4 regions of the Massilia pseudoviolaceinigra genome follow, and region 4 is predicted to be linked to each of the others. Evidence: predicted binding sites of a transcription regulator. Region 4 holds the regulator's gene; each other region holds the start of a gene.
The links. The regulator sigma-54, encoded in region 4, starts transcription at its own class of promoters, with help from an activator protein. The targets are predictions, from matches to a motif close to TGGCANGNAANCTGCTTT.
Positions count from the first base shown of each region.

Region 1: a site for sigma-54 is predicted at 1,314-1,331, ahead of RBA40_RS16625 (EDSAP-1 family PEP-CTERM protein). Genes of this name have one in related genera too.
Region 2: a site for sigma-54 is predicted at 4,437-4,454, ahead of RBA40_RS15625 (ANTAR domain-containing response regulator). Genes of this name have one in related genera too.
Region 3: a site for sigma-54 is predicted at 1,060-1,077, ahead of RBA40_RS13665 (TldD/PmbA family protein). Genes of this name have one in related genera too.

Region 1 covers NZ_JAVCWL010000015.1:158,743-164,014, forward strand. The annotation lists gene RBA40_RS16615 (HprK-related kinase A) at 1-90, shown strand, start outside; gene RBA40_RS16620 (nucleotidyltransferase domain-containing protein) at 90-1,220, shown strand; gene RBA40_RS16625 (EDSAP-1 family PEP-CTERM protein) at 1,378-2,322, shown strand; gene RBA40_RS16630 (FAD-binding oxidoreductase) at 2,444-4,042, shown strand; gene RBA40_RS16635 (N-acyl amino acid synthase FeeM domain-containing protein) at 4,029-4,784, opposite strand; gene prsT (XrtA/PEP-CTERM system TPR-repeat protein PrsT) at 4,875-5,272, opposite strand, start outside.
Region 2 covers NZ_JAVCWL010000014.1:117,262-122,533, forward strand. The annotation lists gene nirB (nitrite reductase large subunit NirB) at 1-838, opposite strand, end outside; gene RBA40_RS15615 (MFS transporter) at 850-2,154, opposite strand; gene RBA40_RS15620 (CmpA/NrtA family ABC transporter substrate-binding protein) at 2,573-3,718, opposite strand; gene RBA40_RS15625 (ANTAR domain-containing response regulator) at 3,753-4,424, opposite strand; gene RBA40_RS15630 (SixA phosphatase family protein) at 4,570-5,070, shown strand; gene RBA40_RS15635 (AraC family transcriptional regulator) at 5,265-5,272, opposite strand, start outside.
Region 3 covers NZ_JAVCWL010000012.1:90,700-95,971, reverse strand. The annotation lists gene RBA40_RS13665 (TldD/PmbA family protein) at 1-917, opposite strand, end outside; gene RBA40_RS13660 (class I SAM-dependent methyltransferase) at 1,294-2,091, shown strand; gene RBA40_RS13655 (S1C family serine protease) at 2,223-3,761, shown strand; gene RBA40_RS13650 (TonB-dependent receptor domain-containing protein) at 3,909-5,272, shown strand, end outside.
Region 4 covers NZ_JAVCWL010000005.1:63,644-68,915, forward strand. The annotation lists gene RBA40_RS06480 (KpsF/GutQ family sugar-phosphate isomerase) at 1-156, shown strand, start outside; gene RBA40_RS06485 (KdsC family phosphatase) at 156-698, shown strand; gene lptC (LPS export ABC transporter periplasmic protein LptC) at 720-1,343, shown strand; gene lptA (lipopolysaccharide transport periplasmic protein LptA) at 1,340-1,948, shown strand; gene lptB (LPS export ABC transporter ATP-binding protein) at 1,948-2,703, shown strand; gene RBA40_RS06505 (RNA polymerase factor sigma-54) at 2,706-4,178, shown strand; gene RBA40_RS06510 (hypothetical protein) at 4,201-5,272, opposite strand, start outside.

The DNA.
Region 1 (5,272 bases), on a different contig from region 4:
CTGGTCGGGCAGTCGCGCTGCATCGATTTCACCTACAGTGCGCTGGACGAGGCGGTCGCCGTGTTCGAGCAGCTCGCGGGCACGCCGTGATGCCCACCGAAGGGCAAGCCGGCCGCGTTCCCGCGAGCGCCGTACCGCTGCTGCTGCAACTGCTGCGCCAGCCCGCGCGCGGCGCCACCCTGACACTGGCCGAGTGGGACTTGCTGCTGCGCCAGGCCGCCAGCGCGCGCCTGGAAGCGAGCCTGCACGGCTTGCTGGACGAACACGGCGCGGCCGGCGCGATTCCTCCCCAGGCCAGGCGCCACCTCGACTGGGCCGGGGTGCATGCCGAACGCCACGCGAACGCGGTGCGCTTCGAAGTGGCGCAGATCGGCGCGGCGCTGGCTGCCACCGGCGTGCCGCTGATCCTGCTCAAGGGCGGCGCCTACGCCATGGCGCGCCTGGCGGCGGCGCGCGGACGGCTGTTTTCCGACATCGATATCCTGGTGCCCAAGGCCCAGCTGGCCCAGGTCGAAGCGGCGCTGATGCTGCACGGCTGGACCACGGTGGCGCAGGATGCCTACGACCAGCGCTATTACCGCACCTGGATGCACGAATTGCCGCCGATGAAGCATGCGCGGCGCGCCAGCGTAATCGATGTGCACCACGCGATCCTGCCGGAAACGGCGCGCCTGCGGCCCGACCCGGCCAGGCTGCGCGCCGCCGCCGTGGCCCTGGCGCCGGAAGGGAAAGCCGTACCGGGTCAGGCGCCAGTGCAGGTGCTGGCTCCGGCCGACATGGTGCTGCACAGCGCCGTACACCTGTTCTACGACGGCGAATTCGACCACGGCCTGCGCGACCTGCTCGACCTGCACCGCCTGCTCATGGGCCTGGGCGCCACGCCCGGATTCTGGGAAACGCTGCCGGCGCGCGCCGCCGAACTGGAACTGGGCCGTCCCCTGTTCTATGCCCTGCGCTACTGTGCGCGTCTGCTGCACACGCCGGTGCCGGAATCGGCCCTGGCCGCCGCGCGCCCGGCCGGACCCGGCGCGCCGCTGCTGGCCCTGATGGACAGCCTGTTCCTGCGCGCCCTGCTGCCGAACCACCCCAGCTGCGGCGACCGCTGGAGCGCCGGCGCGCGCTTTTTGCTGTATATCCGTGGAAACTGGCTGCGCATGCCACCGATATTATTAGCAAGACATCTGTTTCATAAGGCTTTTATTTCTCCACGTAAAGATTGATGCGCGTTCGATATGTCGGTTTTCCTTACACCCCCTCATGCAGCGGCCATAAAATAGTTGTTAAGTCTTTGATTTAAAACAAAGATCATTATCTGGCACGAGTCCTGCTTACACAGAGGCACGTAGGAACAACAAACATAATCCGGGAGAAGTACATATGAAACTGACAAAATACCTCGCTGCAGCAGCCGTTTCCGCAGCGTTCGTCGTCGCCCCAGTATCGGCAGCGACCATGGGCATGGCCGACCTGGCCATCACCGGCCTGATCATCCTGAACGCGAACAACGCGCCAGTGACCAACGGCATCGTGATCCAGAACGAAAACCGCACCGGTACCGCGAATTCGAACTTCAACAATGCGCAAGGTACCGGCGCCGGCCTGGGCAACATTTTCAGCACCACCATCGGTGGCACGGTCGACGTCAAGAACCGTTGCGCGGGTCCTTCCTGCGCTGCTATGCCAGCAGGTAACTACCCGGGCGGCATGGAAAACAACTTCACGGCCCACATTCCTGCACCGAACGGCAACTACGCCATGGGTGACATGTACATCGCCGGCACCGCGCTGGGCGTGACGGGCGCCAACGGCCTGACCCGTGCCGATTCGTCCGTGATGTCGCCAGGTAACGCCGGCAGCGCGAACGCGACCATCGCCAACTCCGCGACCGCGGTGACCACCTTCACGGCCGGCAATACACTGCAAGCGAAATTCGCGCTCGGCTACAACGCCTATCTGGCCGCGTTCGTCAATGCGATCAATGGCGTGAGCGGTTCCTCGCTGGGCACGATCAGCTGGACGCTGTCGCTGCAGGAAGTGATCGGCAATGTATCGACCACGATCATGAACTGGAGCCCGGCCGAGATCAACGACGGCGTGACCTCGAGCGACATTTCGCAAAACTCGATCAAGGAAAGCTCGGGCACGATCCTGTCGAACCTGGTGACCCTGACCGGCGGCCGTACCTACAAGCTGACCATCAACCAGGCATCGAACTCGATCGCTTCGGAAGTTGTTGCCGTGCCTGAACCAGGCAGCATGGTCCTGATCGGCCTGGGCCTGCTGGCCCTGGGTGCCGCTTCGCGCCGCAAGGCTGCCAAGTAAGACCGATGCGCGCGCCGGGCTGGCCAGGCCGGTGCGCGCAGTGTGTCGATGAACGACCCGGGCGCGTCAAGCGCCCGGGTCGTTTGCATTTCGGCAGGTGCTTTTAAGCGATAATAGAACCATGGCCTACACCCAGAGCGAGCACCCGAGCAATAACATCACCGGCCGCGCGACCGATGTGCGCGGCCAGGTGCGCCCGGCCAGCGTGCGCGCCGTGATCAAGCTGGTGCGCGCTGCGCGCGAAAACGGCACGCCCCTGTATCCGTTCTCGACGGGCCTCAATTTCGGTTACGGCGGCAAGTCGCCGACCATGGCCGGCAGCCTGCTGGTCGACCTCGGCGCGCTCAACTCGATCCGCATGACGGTCGACAAGCGCAACGGCCGGGTGCTGCCGGTGGCCGTGATCGGGCCGGGCGTCACGCAGGGCGCGCTATACGACTTCCTCGAAGAGCACCACCCGAACCTGACCTTCAACGTCACCGGTTCGGCGCGCGCCACCAGCATCATCGGCAATGCGCTCGACCGCGGGGTCGGCTATTTCGGACCGCGCAAGGAAGACCTGTTCGGGCTGGCCGTGGTGTGCGGCAACGGCAAGCTGCTGCGCACCGGGTTCCGGCGCCTGAAGCGCTCGCCGCTGGGCACCAGCAATCCTTACGGGCTGGGGCCGATGCTCGACGGGCTTTTCTTCCAGAGTAATTTCGGCATCGTCGTCAGCGCCTGCTTTCGCCTCGTGCCCAAGCGTCCCAGGCAGGTGGCGCTGTCGCTGTCGCTGCGGCGCGAAGAGGATTTGCCGGCCTTTATCGACGAACTGGCCAATTGCAAGCGCGAAGGCTTGATCGAATCGGTCACCCACATCGCCAACCGCGCGCGCACCCACGCCACCCTGGCCTACGGGGTGACGCGCTACCTGGAACAGGAATGCGCGTACACGCCCGAGCGCGCCTTTGGCGAAGCGGAAAGCGTGATGGACCTGATCGCCCCGGGCGAATGGGCCAGCCTGGGCGCCATCACGGGGACCCGCGCCCAGGTCAAGGCCAACCTGGCCGAGATCCGCAAACGCATGAAGGGCCTGGCGCAGGTGCGCCCGATCACCCACCAGCTGCTCGACACCGCCTATGCGGTGGCGCACAAGCTGCGCTTCATTCCGGTCGCGCGCGCGAACGCGGCCGCGATCTCGGCCATCCGCCCCCTGCACACGCTGGCGCTGGGAGTGCCGACCGACGCGGCGATCGATAATTTACTGTGGAAATTCGGGCGCACCGACCTGAACGCGGCCCAGCTCGACCAGTCGAACTGCGGTTTGCTGTTCATTAACCCGGCGCTGCCGCTGGACGGGGCCTTCGTGGCCAAGTTCATCGATGAAATGAAAAAGACGGCGGCGCGCCATTATCACGACACCCTGTACATCACCATCAATATCGAAACCCCGACCTCGCTGGTGGCGGTGATCAACCTGCTGTTCGACCGCAGCAACCTGGAAGGGGTCAAGCGCGCCCATTTCTGCGCCGACCGCATGCTCGACAAGATCCACGCGATGGGACTGGAAGTGTACCGGGCGCGCGCCGACATGATGGCCGCCATCGTGCGGCGCGACCCGCACTACTGGGCCCTCATCCATTCGCTCAAGACCCGGCTCGACCCGGACGGCATCATCGCGCCGGGGCGCTACGATGCCCAGCCGGCCGCGCCAAGTCCCAGGCCGCCTCCTAGCCGAGCTTGATCAGGCGGTTGGCGATGCCCTCTTCCTCGCGCGGCGAGAAAAAATACGGATACAGCGAGCGTTCGGTGCCGGGATTGCTGCTGGTGCCGCCCAGGAGCGCGATCTGCTGCGCCATGTGCTCGACGCTGAGCCACATCAGGTAAGCGGGCGCATCGACCCGGGTATTGTGGCGCAGCTCGGCCTGGTCGACGAAACCGAGCATGGTCTGGTAAAAGCGCCGGTGGCGCGGATTGACTTCGATCAGCACGTCGGTGCGGCCGTGAATGTGGCGCGCGTAGATGAACAGGGTGTGGAACAGGGCCGCCAGCGCCGCCTTGGATTTGACCTGGGGGTCGAACGCCAGCTTGGTGATTTCGCACAGGCGCGCGCCGCGCGCGCGGAAGGCGTCGACATGGTCGCGGAAAATCTCGTCGGCCAGGATGCCGCGCTCGGAATCGAGCCCCAGGGTCACGGTGCCGATCAGGCTACCCTTGTCGGAGGCCGACAGGGTGATGCGGTTGGGGTCGCGTTCCATGCGCGCCACGTTGTAGCCGCGCGTGGCGTACATTTTACTGATCAACAGGCTGGCCGAATTGCGCCCCTGGTCGGTATCGGCCAGGCGGATCCCGAAGGTACGGTCGTTGTCGGTGAAGCTGCCGATCAGCCGGCCGTGATCCTCCTCCTCGCCCCGCACCAGGTAAGACGACTCAAGATGGGCCTGCTCCTGGCCCATCGCTTCCACTGCATCGTGCCCTGCATTCATGTGAAAACTCCCTGTGGCGCGGCGCCGGCCCGGCACATGGTGCCGCCGAAAAAGGCGCCCGGTGGGCTGCGACTCGCCGTCGTGCCCGCTTTATAATTTTTTCAGCAAGCCCCGCGCCTCCTCCAATTGCGGAAATTGCTTGTGCTTCTCCAACAATACTTCCAGTTCCTTGCGCGCCGCCTCCTTCTCCTTGGCCAAGATCAGCGCACGGGCCAGGTGCAGGCGGATCTCGGGCACGCCCGGCAGGCGGGCGCTGGCGTCGCGCAGCAGCGGCAAGCCGCGCGCCAGGTCGCCTTGTTGCACCAGCAGCCAGCCCAGGGTATCCATCACCGCCGCGCTGCCGGGCAGCGCCTTGAAGGCCAGTTCGGCGGTCGGCAGGGCACGCGCATCGCCCGCCAGTTCGTAGGCCACCGCCAGATTGTTCAGCGCGCTCGGATAGCCAGGCGACTTCTTCAGTATGGCTTCAAATTCCGTTATTGCTAATTGAT
Region 2 (5,272 bases), on a different contig from region 4:
ACAGCGCGCACTCGCCGATGGCGTAGACGTCCGGGTCCGAGGTCAGGCAGCTGTTGTCGATGGCGATGCCGCCGCGGGGACCGATCGTCAGGCCGCACAGGCGCGCCAGGTCGTCGCGCGGGCGAATCCCGGCCGAGAACACGATCATGTCGGTGTCCAGATGGCTGCCGTCGGCAAAGCGCATGCGGTGCGTGCCCTCTTCGCCGTCGACGATTTCCAGCGTGTTCTTTTGGGTGTGGACGGTCACACCCAGGTCTTCGATTTTTGCGCGCAGCACGCGCGCGCCGCCATCATCGACCTGCACCGCCATCAGGCGCGGCGCGAATTCCACCACATGGGTCTGCAGCTGCATGTCGCGCAGGGCTTTGGCGCACTCCAGGCCGAGCAGCCCCCCGCCGATCACCACGCCGGTTTCCGAGCGCTTGCCGCATTCGAGCATCGCTTCCAGGTCTTCGATGGTGCGGTAGACGAAGCAGTCCTTGCGGTCCTTGCCGGCAAGCGGCGGCACGAACGGGTACGACCCGGTGGCGAACACCAGTTTGTCGTAGGCCAGCACTTCGCCGCTGCCGACGGTGACGGTTTTGGCTGCACGGTCGACGGCGACGGCTTTTGCGTTCAGCTTGAGCAGCATATTGCCGCCCTCGAAGAAGCCGGCCGGCACCAGCGACAGGTCCTCGGCCGATTTACCGGCAAAAAATTCCGACAGGTGCACGCGGTCGTAGGCGGCGCGCGGTTCTTCGCATAGAACCGTCACTTCCAACCCCGGCGCGGCGGTGGCGCCGAGCGACTCGAGGAATTTGTGGCCTACCATGCCGTGGCCGATGACGATGATCTTCATGCTGATTCTCCTTACGCGACAGCGTTATTGACGGCGACCGGACGGTCGTCCACGGCGGCGGTGAGCCTGACCGCGATGGCGCACAGCGCCGACAGCAGCACCAGGCCACTGAGGATGGTGAGTGTTTGGGCGATGTCGCCGGTGCCTTTCATGAGAAAGCCCGCCGCGACCGCGCCCACGTTGCCGCCGGCGCCGATGATGCCGGCTACGCCGCCCAGCGCCTTGCTGTCGATGAAGGGCACCAGCGCGTAGGTGGCGCCGCAAGCCATGTGGGTGAACAGGCCGAATACCAGCATGGCGATCACCGCGAAGACAACGCCGTCGGCCTTGGCGAACCACAGCAGGCCGGCGCCTTCGCCGATCATCAGCACGAACAGCAGCGTGACGCGGCTGTTGATGGTGCCGCGCATCGCCAGCTTGTCCGATACCCAGCCGCCGAGGGCACGGGCAAACAGCGCCAGCAAACCAAAGCTGCCGGCCGCCATGCCGGCTTCTTTCAGGCTCAGTTTGAAATGGTCGACGTAGTAGACGGCGGCGATGTTGTGGATGAAGATCTCGATGCCGAAGCAGGCGCCGTAGGTGACGAACAGCAGCCACACGCGGTGGTTGGCGCTGGCGGCCTTGAAGCTCTCCCAGCCGCCCTTCTTGCCGCCTTCGATGGCGATGCCGGCGGCGCGCATGTCGTCGTAGTTACCTTGCGGGCAATCCTGGGTGAATTTCCAGTACAAGCCAGCCATGACGACCATCAGCACGCCCGGCACCAGCAGGGCCACGCGCCAGCCGAGGGCTTCGCTCACGCCCAGCATCAGCAGCGCGCCGACCAGCAGTGGCATCAGCGCCTGCGCCGCGCCGCCGCCGGCATTGCCCCAGCCGGCTGCGGCTGCATTGGCGGTGCCGACGACCTTGGGGCCGAACATGACGGAGGTGTGGTACTGGGTAATGACGAAGCTCGCGCCCACGGCGCCGATGCCGAGGCGGAAGAACAGGAAGCTTTCGTAGCTTTGCGACGCCGCCACGCCGAGGACCGGGATGGCGCCGAGCAGCAGCAGGCCGGTGTAAGCCTTGCGCGGCCCGAAGCGGTCGCACATGGGGCCGACGATCAGGCGTACCAGGATCGTGATGGCGACGGCAGCGATGTTGATGTTGGCGACCTGCGCGAGGGTCAGGCCGAATTCGCCTTTGATGATGGGCATCAGCGGCGCGCAGGCGAACCAGGCGAAGAAGCAGACGAAGAAGGCCATCCAGGTCAGGTGGAAGGCGCGCATCTGCGGTGTGCTGATACTAAAGAGTTCGATGGTGTTTGCTTTGGTGGCCATTGTTTATCCCGTTAAAAACAAAAAGGCGTCCGGCCAGACCCGGTTGTCAAAAACCAGGTTGGACGGACGCCGTTGTCCTGCCGATCCGTCGTTAGATCAGCGCAAGTTGTTCAGGGGATCGCCATTGATCCGATAGGTACTGTTTAGCAAACGCCGTGCCAGGGTGGGTGCGGGGCGGGATGGGAGGGCTGAAGCAGGAAAAACAGGCGAGCGCTACATTGCGGTGCACAAATGCCCGAAAATGATGCGTGGGAGCGTGCGGCGCCTTTCCCCTGCTTTGTCGTTACGCTGCCGCCCTGTCGTCCCCCCCCCACCCCGTCGTTCCCGCGCCAAGGCGGCACTCGGCGGGAAGTCGTTTCTGGCAATGCCAGGAACGACGGGGGTGGGGGCGGACCAACGACGTGGGGGGAATAGGCCCTTACCCCGGATGAATCCGAAACGACTGCGCATACCCCTGCGGATCGCTGCCATCCCACTCCACGCCGTCGATCAGCGTGGAGCTGCGCATCGGCGACGATGGCACCGAAGTCCCTGTCATTTCCGCTGCGCCGCGGTATAAATCGATCCGGTTGACTGCCTGCGCCTGCCCCAGGTAATCCGGTTCATCCCTGAGCAAGCCCCAGCGCCGCTGCTGCGTCATGAACCACATCCCATCGGACAGATACGGGAAATTCACCTCGCCGTCGCCATGAAAACTCAGCGCCTTTTCATCCATCCACTGGCTGCCGGCGCCATTGTCATACTGCCCCATCAGACGCGCTTCGATGGCTTCCCGGCCCGTATTGAGATACGCCGACCTGGCCAGCACCGTCGCCGTCTGCTCCTTGTTGGCCTTCGAGGCCTCGATCCAGCGGCTGGCATCGAGTACCGCCGCGATCATCGCGCGGCAAGTGCCCGGATCGCTCCCCGCAAACGCCGCCGTCGTTCCCAGCACCTTGCCCGGATGATCGGGCCAGATCCGCTGGCTGGTCACCGCCGTCACCCCAACACCGTCGTCGATGGCGCGCTGGCCCCACGGCTCGCCGGCGCAGAAACCATCGATCATCCCGGCGCGCAGGCTGCCCACCATCTGGGCCGGCGGTACCGTCAGCGCGCGTGCGTGGCGCAGCGGGTCGATCCCGTGCGCCGCCAGCCAGTAATACAGCAGCATTGCGTGATTGCCGGTCGGGAAAGTGTGGGCGAAGGTATAGACGCGCGGTGCCTCCCGCATGCGCCGCGCCAGGCTCGGCCCATCCACTACGCCCTGCTCCGCCAGCGCGCGCGACAGCGTCACGGCCTGGCCGTTGCGGCTCAGGTTCATCAGCACGGCCATCGCCTGCTGCTGGCAGCCGATGCCCAACTGTACCCCGTACATCAGCCCGTACAGCACGTGGGCGGCGTCGAGCGCGCCCGAGCCCAGCTTGTCGCGCACGTTCGCCCACGAGGTTTCGCGGCTGAGCACGATCCTGATGCCATATTGGCGGTCGAAACCGCACTCGGCCGCCATCACCAGCGAGGCGCAGTCGGTCAGCGGCATGAAGCCGATCCTGACCGTGCGCAATTGCTTCACATTTATCTCTGCCATACAACTCCTTGCTTTCCTGTAGCTACGCGGCGGCTCAACCGAGCAGATCCTCGACATCGAGGATGCGCTGGGCAATCTCCGCCAGCTTCAGATTCTTGTTCATCGCCATGCTGCGCAGTTTCTGGTACGCCTGGTCTTCGGTCAGCCGGTGATGGGTCATCAGGATGCCCTTGGCGCGGTCGATCACCTTGCGTTCGGCCAGCTTGTGACGCGTCTCGCTCAGCTCGGCCAGCAGCTTCTGCTCCTGGCGGAAGCGCGCCAGCGCCACGTTCAGCACCGGTTTGATGCGCTCGGACTGCAGGCCCGCCACGATGTAGGCCGACACGCCCGCAGCCATGGCCGCGTCCATGCTGGTGGTGGTGTCGTCCTCGGTGAACAGCACAATCGGGCGGCGCTCGTCGCGGGTGGCGATGACGATGTGTTCGAGCACGTCGCGCGCATCCGATTCGGCATCGATGATGATCATGTCGGGTTGAAGTTGAGCGATCCTTTCGGGCAAGTAGATATCGGCGGGCAGCGACGCGACGATGTCGTAGCCCGATTCGAGCAGGCCGATGCGTAGCGCGTTGCCGCGCCTGACCTGGACGGCCAGGGCGGCGTCGTGCTCGCCGCCTTCCGGCACGATCGTATTGACGACGACAATGCGCAGCTTGCGTGGGGGATGCGCGGGGCTTTTGGACATATTGTTGGTTGAGAGTGTGGCCATGTTCTTACAAGACAAGCAAGATATGCGCCAACACGAGAGTCTGCTAGAAGGGCGGCGCGAACCGCATGGTGGAGCGGGAACAGTTGCGCTTCCTCGCCAGGCTGGGATACATTGCTGTTTTTATATCTGAAAGCCGACCATGCGCATGCGCTCTTCCCTTCTTGGCGGCCTGTTCCTGGCCGCCGCCTTGCTGGCGCCCGGACTGGCCGCAGCCGACCCGACCATCATCTATCTGGTGCGGCATGGCGAAAAGGCAGCAGTGGAGAAAGATCCGGAGCTGACCACCCAGGGCAAGGCGCGCGCACGCAATATCGCCGCCATCCTCAAGTCGACCGGCATCGCGCATGTTTACAGCAGCACGGCGCAGCGTACACGCCAGACCGCCCAGCCGCTCGCCACCGACTTGGGATTACAGGTGCAGGTGTACGATCCCGCGCAAAGCGCCAACCTGGTCGCGCAGGTCAAGGCGGCGGGCGGTACGGCCTTGGTGGTGGGCCATTCCAATACCGTGCCCGAACTGGTGCGCTTGTTCGGCGGCAAGCCAGGTAGCGATATCGGGGATGATGAATTCGACCGGCTATATCAGCTCATCGTCGACAAGGATGGCAGCGTGACGACGGTATTGCTGCATTCCGTGGCGCCTTGACGAATTGTACGACGCTGCCGTTAGCGGATACGAGCATGACCGCGTGTTCCGGGTGGCGCTTTCGACGTCGCGCGGCTGCGACAGCCAGCGGGATGCGCCTTGCACCGGTACCGCCGCCACCAACCCGCTTATTTGCCAATACTTGAGCAGTCCGAGAGCTTGAGCGGGATGACCAGCTTCTTCTGCCGTTCCGGTTAATGCG
Region 3 (5,272 bases), on a different contig from region 4:
TGAATCGTCAGGTACATGTGCTCGGGCGAGAGCACCAGGTCGTATTTGCCCGGCGCGACCGACTTGGCGGTCAGCTTTTCCTTGGCCTGGCGCCCGCAGGCGCGCGCATCTTCGATCAGGTCGTACGAATTCTTGTACAGGGTGCATACGCCGCCGGCGGCCTTGATCTTGTCCTCGGGGCGCGCGTCGAGGTATTCGTAGCCCATGCCGACCGGCGTGGACAAGCCCTGGCGCGAGCGGAATTTGTTGGTGGCCTTGTCGACGGCGGTGGCGAACACCGGCATCCACATGCGGTGCACGTCCTGGTCGATGTAGGAGCCATCGGTCGAGGCAAAATACTTTTGCTGGTTCACCTGGAACATCAGCGACTGCATGAAGCTCGCACCGCCCTCCATGCCGGCCTTGTTGGCGGCGATCAGCAGCTCGGCTTTTTCCTTGATGGGGACCATGCGCCAATCCTTCTTGATCGGGGTGGCCCAGGCCACTTCGCCCACGCCCTTCACGGGCGCCAGGCGCACCGGTTCGGATTGCAGCCTGGCGTTGGCCTTGGCGATGGCGACCGCCTGGCGCGCGGCGCCGGCCACCGCATCGGGCGACATGTCGGAGGTGGCGGCAAAGCCGTAGGCGCCGTTGCACAGCACGCGCACGCCCACGCCGGCCGATTCGGTATTGGTCACGCTTTCGACATTCAGGTCGCGCGTGGTGATGAACTGGTTCAGGTAGCGGCCGATACGCACGTCGCAATAGCTGGCGCCGGCGCCGGTGGCGGCATTCAGGGCCACGTCGGCCAGGGTCTTCTTGAACTTTGCCGCGAGGGGATTGAGTAATTCTTCAGCGGCGATGGCGTTGCCGAAAACCGGCACCAGCATCGTGCCCAATGCCAGGCCGCTGATATTGAGAAATGCACGTCGTTCCATAGTATCTCCTAACACTCACCACGAAGGTAGCGGCCCGCCGGACTGCGCGAACGCGCTTTGTTTTGCAGCTCACCTGAACCATGCCGAATACTGGCCTGAACGAAAATCAGAAAGAACCTTACCAGCAAAATGGCCAAAAGAATACGCAAAGATTGTGCCACTGGCTAAGTCCTTGATTCGGGAATCAGGGAGTGTCCGGCGGACGGCGTCCGCGCTGTCCGAAGCAGTGTCCGCACGCTGTGGCGGACAGTATGTACATATGAGATTCGGCTTGACCTTCAAGCGTGCATACTCGATCATCGCGCTTGTCGGCGATATCACATCGCCTGCCGTAGCTTATCCCCGTAGTACATACCAATACCGGAGACGAAAACACATGAAACAACTGATCCTGGCCACCATGCTGGCCGCTGGCATGACCGGCGCAGCCCATGCCGATGATGCACTCAAGGCAGCCATCGCCAATACCGAGCGCACGCCCGCCAACGTCGCACGCGACGCCGCACGCCATCCATACGAAACGCTGACCTTCTTCGGCATCAAGCCGACCATGACGGTGGTCGAACTGTCGCCGGGCGGCGGCTGGTACACCGAAATCCTGGCGCCTTACCTGCGCGAAAAGGGCAAGCTGATCGTCGCCGGCGAGTCGCCGACGTCGGCCAAGGAAGGCGCGCGCAAGTACGCGGCCAACCTGACCAAGAAGCTTGAATCGAAGCCGGCCATGTTCGACAAGGTCCAGCGCGGCGTATTCGAAGTACCGACCACGTACGACTTCGCCAAGCCGGGCAGCGCCGACCTGGTGGTCACCTTCCGCAACCTCCACAACTGGATGGGCAATGGCGACGACAAGGTCAAGGAAGTGTTCAAGAAGGTCCACGACAGCCTGAAATCGGGCGGCGTGTTCGGCGTGGTGGAACACCGTGCCCCGGCCGGCAAGGAGCCGAAAGCCGATACCGGCTACGTGCAGGAAGCGTACGTGATCAAGATGGCCGAAAGCGTCGGCTTCAAGCTCGCCGGCAAATCGGAAGTGAATGCCAACCCCAGGGACAAGGCTGACCACAACAAGGGCGTGTGGGCCCTGCCGCCGGTACTGGCCAATAAGGATGTCGATCGCGAGAAGTACCTGGCGATCGGCGAGAGCGACCGCATGACGCTCAAGTTCGTAAAGCCTTAACAGGTGATGACGGCTCCGCAAGGGGCCGTTTTCTTGTCTGCCTGTTCCGCACAGGCGGGACGCTGGAGCGGCGCGCCATGCGCGTGTATGATTAACGCTCGTCGCTCCTTCCTCCAACAAGAAATTACCCAATGAACATATCGCGTATCGCCGTTGCCGCCGTTCTTGCCGCGGCAAGCCTGCTGGCCCATTCCGCACAAGACGCCACCAGCAGCGCGTCGCCGGCCGCGCCGGTGGCCGCCATTCCCGCCAATCTCGAAAACTCGGTCGTCAAGGTGTTTGCCACGCTGCGCCGTCCCGACCCGTACAAGCCATGGACCAAAGCCTCGCCGCAGGAGGTGACCGGCTCCGGCGTGGTCATCGAAGGCAAGCGCATTCTTACCAACGCCCACGTGGTCGGCTATGCCAGCCAGGTCCAGGTGCAGGCCAGCCAGGCCGGCGGCAAGGTATCGGCCACGGTGGTGGCGGTCGCGCGCGGGATCGACCTGGCCATCCTCAAGCTCGACGACGAATCGTTCTTCGACACCCACGCGCCGGTGTCGCGCGCCAGCGTGCTGCCGGATGTGCGCGACCAGGTGTTCGCCTATGGCTACCCTACCGGTGGCACCTCGCTGTCGATCACCAAGGGGATCGTCTCGCGCATCGAATTCGCCAACTACAGCATGGGCACCACCGGCCTGCGCATCCAGATCGATGCCGCCATCAACCCGGGCAACAGCGGCGGCCCGGCCATCGCCAACGACAAGATGGTAGGCCTGGCCTTCGGCGGCGCCGCCAACACGCAGAACATCGGCTACATCATCCCCAACGAAGAAGTGGATCTGTTCCTGCGCGACGTCGCCGACGGCAAATACGACGGCAAGCCATCCCTGACGGACGAAGTGCAGACGCTGGAAAACCCGGTCCTGCGCGAGTTCCTCAAGCTCGGCAAGGACGTCTCCGGCGCCGTGGTGCAGCGCCCCAACCAGAACGACGCCGCCTATCCGCTCAAGGAATGGGACGTGATCACCCATATCGGCGATTCGCCGATCGACAACCAGGGCATGGTCAAGCTGGGCACCAATCTGCGCGTGCGCTTCCAGTACCGCGTGCAGCAGGTCACGAAAGATGGCGCGGTGCCGCTGACGATTGTCCGCGCCGGCAAGAGCCTGAACGTCAAGGTGCCGGCCGTGGGCGGGCGCAAGCTGCTCATTCCCGACCTGAACAACGGCTACCCGTCGTACTTCATTTACGGGCCGATCGTGTTCTCGCGCGCCAGCACCGATTTCCTCGCCTTCCTCAACTCGAACGTTACCAACATGGCGGCGGCCAGCTACATGGCCAACCCGCTGGTGACGCGCCGCGGCGAGCCGCCGACGCCTGAGCGCCAGGAACTGGTTGTGGTCAGCTCGCCCTTCTTCCCGCACAAATCGGTGGCCGGCTACTCCAACCGTTTCGGCTCGGTGATCTACTCGGTCAACAAGGTCCCCGTGCGCAGCCTGGCCCACATGGTGCAGCTGCTGCGCGACTCGAAGGATGAGCTGATCGTGCTGCACTTCGACCAGCGCGGCGGCGAAACCATCGTCGTGCGGCGCAAGGACATGATCGACGCCACCGAAGGCATCCTGTCCGATAACGGCATCCGCCTGCAGGGCAGCCAGGACATGATGGATGTCTGGAACCGCAAGTAAGCACCCGTCAAACCTGCCAGGTGGGGATACATTGCAAATGATAATGATTCTTGTTATCATTTGACACCCGCCAGCAAGTGTTCCTTCCCGACGCATCCGCGTCGCCAGGTCCGAGAGCCAGCCTGATACTCTCCGACCTGGACCACCATGATCACTTCGACCCCGATGCCGGCACCCGCTTCTGCGCGCCGGAGCGCTTCCGCGCCACTGCGCCGTGTTCTCGGCACCACCCTCAATGCCACGCTGCTGGCCGTGATCGGCACCTGCGCGGCCCATGCGCAAAGCCTGCGCGAACCGCAGCAGTTGTCCGGCATCGTCGTCACGCCCGGCCGCGCCAAGACACCCGATGCGCTGCAAGGCAGCGTGGCCGTCATCAGCGCCGCCGAACTGGCGCGCCGCAACGCCGGCGACATGAGCGCCATCGCGCGCTACGAGCCGCTGGTGGCGGTACCGGCCGCGTTCAGCGGCAGCGGCAGCGTGTGGGATGGCGCGGGAAACACCGGCTTCAATATCCGCGGCATCGAAGGCAACCGGGTCAGCCTGGACATCGACGGCATCGCCCTGCCCGACGCCGCGCCCAAGCCGGACGGCACCTCCATGAACACCTTCGGCATCGGGCGCGATTACTTTGATCCGGCCATGTTCCGCGAAGTGCGGATCGGCTCTGGCACGGGCGCGGCGGCCGCGGGCACGCCCGGCCTGGCCGGCAGCGTCGCCTTTGTCACCAAGTCGCCGGGCGACTATCTGAGCGACGGCAAGCGCAGCTACCTGGCGTATGCGCTCGGCTACAGCGATGCCAACAACAGCCGCTCGCACAGCCTGACCGGTGCCGCGCGCATGGGCGCACTCGACGCGCTGGCGGTGGCCGTGCACCGCAGCGGCAAGGAGCTTGAAAACAAGGGCAGCGTGGCGGCCAATCCGGACGACTGGGACTCGAACGCGCTGCTGGCCAAATTCCAGTGGACCGCGATGCCGGGCCAGCGCATCGGCCTGACCCTGGACGGCTATGAACGCGACAATGCGCGCAGCTACGTCAACAAGACCGGCGGCCTGTACCCGAATGGCGTGCTGCAGGATTCGCGCACCAAACGCACCCGCGTCAGCCTGGAACACCGCATGACCGGCGCCACGAATGGCCTGTTCGATACGCTGGAGAGCCGCATCTACGTGCAGGACGCCAGCGTCGACGACCGCACCCGAGCGCGCTACATCACCGGCAACCAGCCCTACCTGCGCAACATCGACACCGGCTACTTCAACAAGAGCGCCGGCGCCGGGGCCGACGCCACCCTGAAGATCGGCGAGTCGCTCAGCCTGGCCTACGGTGCAGCCTACGAGCAGTCCGAAACGCGCCGTCCGTGGCTGGAAGACCGCACCGTCATCGCCAGCGGCGCGCACCAGATTTTGATGAAGAACCGCATGGCCGACATGGACAGCGACAAGGCCAGCGCCTACCTGCGCGGCGAATTCGGCTTTGCGCTGGGCGCTTACGCGGCCACGCTCACGCCGGG
Region 4 (5,272 bases):
GCCGATCCGCGCCGCGTCGGCCCTGACCAGCTGGCGGTCGATGCCGTCGCCATCATGGAAGAATTCCGCATCAACCAGATGCTGGTGGTCGACACCGACGGCAAGCTGGTGGGCGCCCTGCATATCCACGACCTGACCCGCGCGAAGGTGATCTGATGACTCAACCAGCAAACCAGCTCGACCACCTGCGCCGCGCCGCCGCCGTCAAGGTCATGATTTTCGACGTCGACGGCGTGCTGACCGACGGCAGCCTGACCTACGGCCCCGATGGCGAAGCGACCAAGACCTTCAATGTGCTCGACGGCCTGGGCATCCAGCTGCTGCAAAAGAGCGGCGTGGCCACCGCCATCATCAGCGCGCGCCAGTCGCCGATCGTGGTGCGGCGCGCGGCCGACCTGGGCATCATGCATGTCCACCAGGGCATCCACGACAAGCGCATCGCCTTTGCCAAGCTGCTCGAAGCGACGGGCGTCACGGCCGCGCAGTGCGGCTACATCGGCGACGACGTGATCGACCTGCCGCTGCTGCTGCAGGTCGGCTTTGCCGTCACCGTGCCGACCGGGCACCCGGAAGTGCAGTATCGCGCCCATTACGTCACCAAGGCCGGCGGCGGGCGCGGCGCAGTGCGCGAAGTGTGCGACATGGTCATGCGCGCGCAGGGCACCTACGAGACGGCCCTGGCGCCGTACTTCGCCTGATGCAAACGACAAGGAACGACCATGCATAAGCGCACCGCACACCGCTGGCGTCTGACCGCAACCATGGTGGTCGGGACCTTTTTCGCCTTCGGCACCTTCTGGCTGGTGCAGCTGGCGCAAAACGGCGACACCTCGGTCGATCCGAACAGTTTCAAGAATGAACCCGACTACATCGTCGAACAATTCAGCTTCGTGCGCATGACGCCCGAGGGCAAGCCGCGCTACCTGGTCTCCGGCGCCAAGCTCACGCACCGCCCGATCGACGATTCCTCGGATGTCGAATTGCCGGTGCTGCAGGGCGTCGCGCCCGGTCAGCCGGTCACGACCATCACCTCGCAGCGCGCGCGCATCCGCCACGCCCAGAACCAGGCGGACCTGATCGGCAATGTCAACGTGGTGCGGCCCGAGTCGCCCACCAACCGCGCCATGCAGCTCAAGACCGAAGCGCTGACCGTTTTTATCGACGAAGACCGCATGACGTCGGACCAGCCGGTCCAGGTCACGCTGGGCACTGCCACCATCACCGGGACCGGCATGGAGGCGAACAACGCGACGCGCGAGCTCAAGTTCGCCAGCCGCGGGCAGATCGTGTATCCACCGAAAGCGGCGCGCGCAGCGCCACCCATCACAGGTAAACCACAATGAAAAAATTTCTAGCCTTCGCTTTGCTCGGACTGGCCGCGGTGACCGCGTCCGCCGAAAAGGCCGATGCCACCAAAAAGGCGGTGATCGATTACGGTTCACTTGAAACCAACGAAGTAACCCAGGTGACGATATTCACGGGGGACGTGGTCGTCACCAAGGGCACCCTGATCCTCAAGTCCGACCGCGCCGTCGTCAAGCACACGCCGGAAGGCGACATGTTCGTGACGCTGACCGCCAGCCCCGGCAAGGCCGCCACGTTCCGCCAGAAACGCGACGGCGGCCCCGACCTGTGGGTCGAAGGGCAGGCCCAGCGCATCGAATACGATGAACGCAACGACATGATGAAGCTTTTCTCGGGCGCCAAGATCCGCCAGCTGGAAGGCCAGAAGCCGACCAACGAAATCGAGAGCGAATTCATTTCCTACGACAGCCGCAAGGAAGTTTTCCTGGCGCGTAACGACGCCAGCGGCACCAACAAGCCGGGCCAGGGTCGCGGCACCATGATCATCGCGCCGCGCAAGCCGCGCGCCGCACCGGGCACGCCGCCGGGAGCACCAGCACCGGCGCCAGCGCCGGTCACCACGCCAGCGGCGGGAACCCAATGATGGAAGCGAAGAATTGCGGCAGTACGCTGATCGTGCGCGGGCTGCAGAAAAGCTATGGCAAGCGCCTGGTCGTACGCGATGTGTCGCTGCAGGTCGATTGCGGCGAAGTGGTCGGCCTGCTCGGACCCAACGGCGCCGGCAAGACCACCTCGTTCTACATGATCGTCGGCCTGGTGCCGTCGGACGCGGGCACGATCGATATCAGCGGAGTCGATATTTCGAGCCTGCCGATTCACCGCCGCGCCGCGCTCGGCCTGTCGTATCTGCCACAGGAAGCGTCGGTGTTCCGCAAGCTGACGGTGGAAGAAAACATCCGCGCCGTGCTGGAACTGCAGAAGGTCGATGGCAAGGCGCTGACCAAGGCCCAGATCAACGAGCGCCTCGACACCCTGCTGGCCGACCTGCAAATTGAAAAACTGCGCGAGAACCAGGCCATGTCGCTGTCGGGCGGCGAGCGGCGCCGGGTCGAGATCGCGCGCGCGCTGGCGACCAATCCGCGCTTCGTGCTGCTCGACGAACCGTTCGCCGGGGTCGACCCGATTGCGGTCATCGAGATCCAGCGCATCGTGCGCTTCCTCAAGCAGCGCGGCATCGGGGTCCTGATCACCGACCACAACGTGCGCGAAACGCTGGGCATCTGCGACCGTGCCTACATCATCAACCAGGGTGCGGTGCTCGCCTCCGGTCGACCCGACGACATCATCGCCGATGAATCCGTGCGCCGGGTCTACCTGGGCGAACACTTCCGGATGTAGGCATGAAACAGTCCCTTCAACTACGTACCTCACAGCACCTCGCCCTCACGCCCCAGCTGCAGCAGTCGATCCGGCTGCTGCAGTTGTCGACCCTGGAACTGCACCAGGAGCTGGAGCAGCTGCTGAGCGACAATCCGCTGCTCGAACGGCTCGACGACCCGCTCGATCACTCGGTGCGCCTGCTGGGCGATGGCGCCATCAGCAGCACGTCGACCCCGACCGAAGCGGCGCCCGAGCCGGGTGCCCAGGACGCGCCGGCACCAAGCGAAGGCGAGGGCTTCGAAGGCGGCGAGACGGACAGCCCGGCCAGCAGCGACAACGATGGCGAGTGGGGCGACCTCGGTCGCGCCAAGACGTCCGACGACGAGGATTCGCGCCCGCAGCTGGAAGCCTCCGCCACCACCTTGCGCGAGCACCTGATGGAGCAGATGCGCGTGACCGTGCTGGAGGCGCGCGACCGCGCGCTGGTCGAACTGATCGTCGACGCCATCGACGACAACGGCTACCTGACCGAAACGCTGGAAGAAATCCACGAGCGCATGCCGCCCGAGCTGGAGATCGAGATCGAAGAACTGCGCACCGCACTGGCGCTGCTGCAAAGTTTCGATCCGGTTGGGGTGGGGGCGCGCAATGCGTCCGAATGCCTGGCGCTGCAGATCCGGCGCATGCCGGGCGTGGCGCTGGTCACGCGGCGCATGGCGCTGACGATTGTGGAAAACCACCTGACCTGGTTCGCGCAGCGTGAATTCAACAAGCTGAAAAAGGCGCTCGACTGCGACGATGAGGACTTGCGCGAGGCGCAGACCGTGATCCGCCAATGCAATCCGCATCCGGGCGCGGAGTTCGCGTCGGACGTGTCGGACTACGTGGTGCCGGACGTGATCGTGCGCAAGGCGAAAAACGGCTGGTCGGTGATGCTCAATAACGATGTCATGCCGCGCCTGCGCGTGAACAGCATGTACGCCGCGCTGCTCAAGCAAGGCAAGGGTGAAGGGCAGATGGGCGCGCAGCTGCAGGAAGCCAAGTGGCTGATCAAGAACATGCGCCAGCGTTTCGATACCATCTTGCGGGTGGCCGAAGCGATTGTCGAACGCCAGCGCAATTTCTTCTCGCACGGTGCGGTGGCGATGCGCCCGCTGGTGCTGCGTGAGATCGCCGACACGCTCGGCCTGCACGAAAGTACGATCTCGCGCGTGACCACGCAAAAGTACATGATGACGCCGCACGGCATGTTCGAGCTCAAATATTTTTTCGGCAGCCACGTGGCTACCGAAGCGGGCGGCGAAGCGTCATCGACGGCGATCCGCGCGCTGATCGTGCAGCTGACCAGCGCCGAGGATCCCAAGAGCCCTCTGTCGGACAGCAAGATCGCCGACATGCTGGGCGAGCAGGGCATGGTGATCGCGCGCCGCACGGTCGCCAAGTACCGCGAAGCGCTCAAGATTCCGCCGGTCGCCCTGCGCAAGTGCCTCTAGCCTGCCCAGGGCTGCGCGGCGCCTAGAAAAACTCCGGGTGCTCGCGCAGCAGCACCTGCTCGTACTGGTTCACCGCCTTGAACTGTTCCAGCCCCGGCGCCATGCGCCGGCCCGCATCCCAGCTGCGCCAGGCGCGCGGCATGTCGTAGCTCAGGAACAGCGCATCGCCCATATCCTTGTAGGCCCCGGCCAGCGCCGGATTGGCGCGCAACACGCTGGCGTACAGCGGGAGCGCGCCGCGCACGTCGCCCAGCTTGGCGCGCCAATTTGCTTCAAACAGCGCCAGCATGTGCTGCTTGTGTGTGGTGAGCTTGCGCAGTTCCTGCAGCTTGGCGAGCGCCGCCTCCATCTCCGCCTTCCCCTTGGGCCGTATCGCCGCCGCGAACGCGCGCACTTGCGGGTCGGCGTTGAGCAGCACCTTCTGCTCCGGGGTCGGCATTTTCATCTGTTCGCCGCCGACAAACGCCAATTCGGACATGCCGAGCATGGCGTCGAATGCACGCTTGTCGGCGAACGCTTGCGCGATCTCGGTCTCGAAGGCTTGCCTGGCTGCCGCCGTTGGCGGGGCGGCATTCGCCTGCGCCTTGTCGAGCAGCTGATCGAGTTCGTCAGCCGCTGCCGCCCGTGGCTTGTACGGCTTGAGGTCGTAGCTGGCGGGGGCGCTTTGCTTGAGCGCGCTGACCGTGTAGGTGCGCGTCTGGCTGTGGCCGACCTGCTTGTGATGCATCACAAAGCCGGCCGGCACGCGCTTTTCGCTCGCCAGGCGCGCCAGCACCAGCGGGTGGCCGCCGAAACGGTAGCGCATCATGCGCTCGAACTTGGCCGCGTCGCCGGCACCGATGCTGGTGCCGCCGGCCGGAATGCGCGCCAGCGGATTGCCGTCGACCGCCAGCACGGTGGCCCCAGCCTCGGTCGATTCGGACAGCTTGCGCACCGCCGACGCGACCGAGAGCTCATGTTCGTCGAAGACCGGGTCGAACGCCGGCACGTCGACCTTGGCCACGCTTAGCGCCCGGTTCAGCACCGACCGGTTCTTCAGTTCCTGGACGCGAAAGCCGGCTTCGTCGAACAGCGAGTAGTCGACATAGCGACGA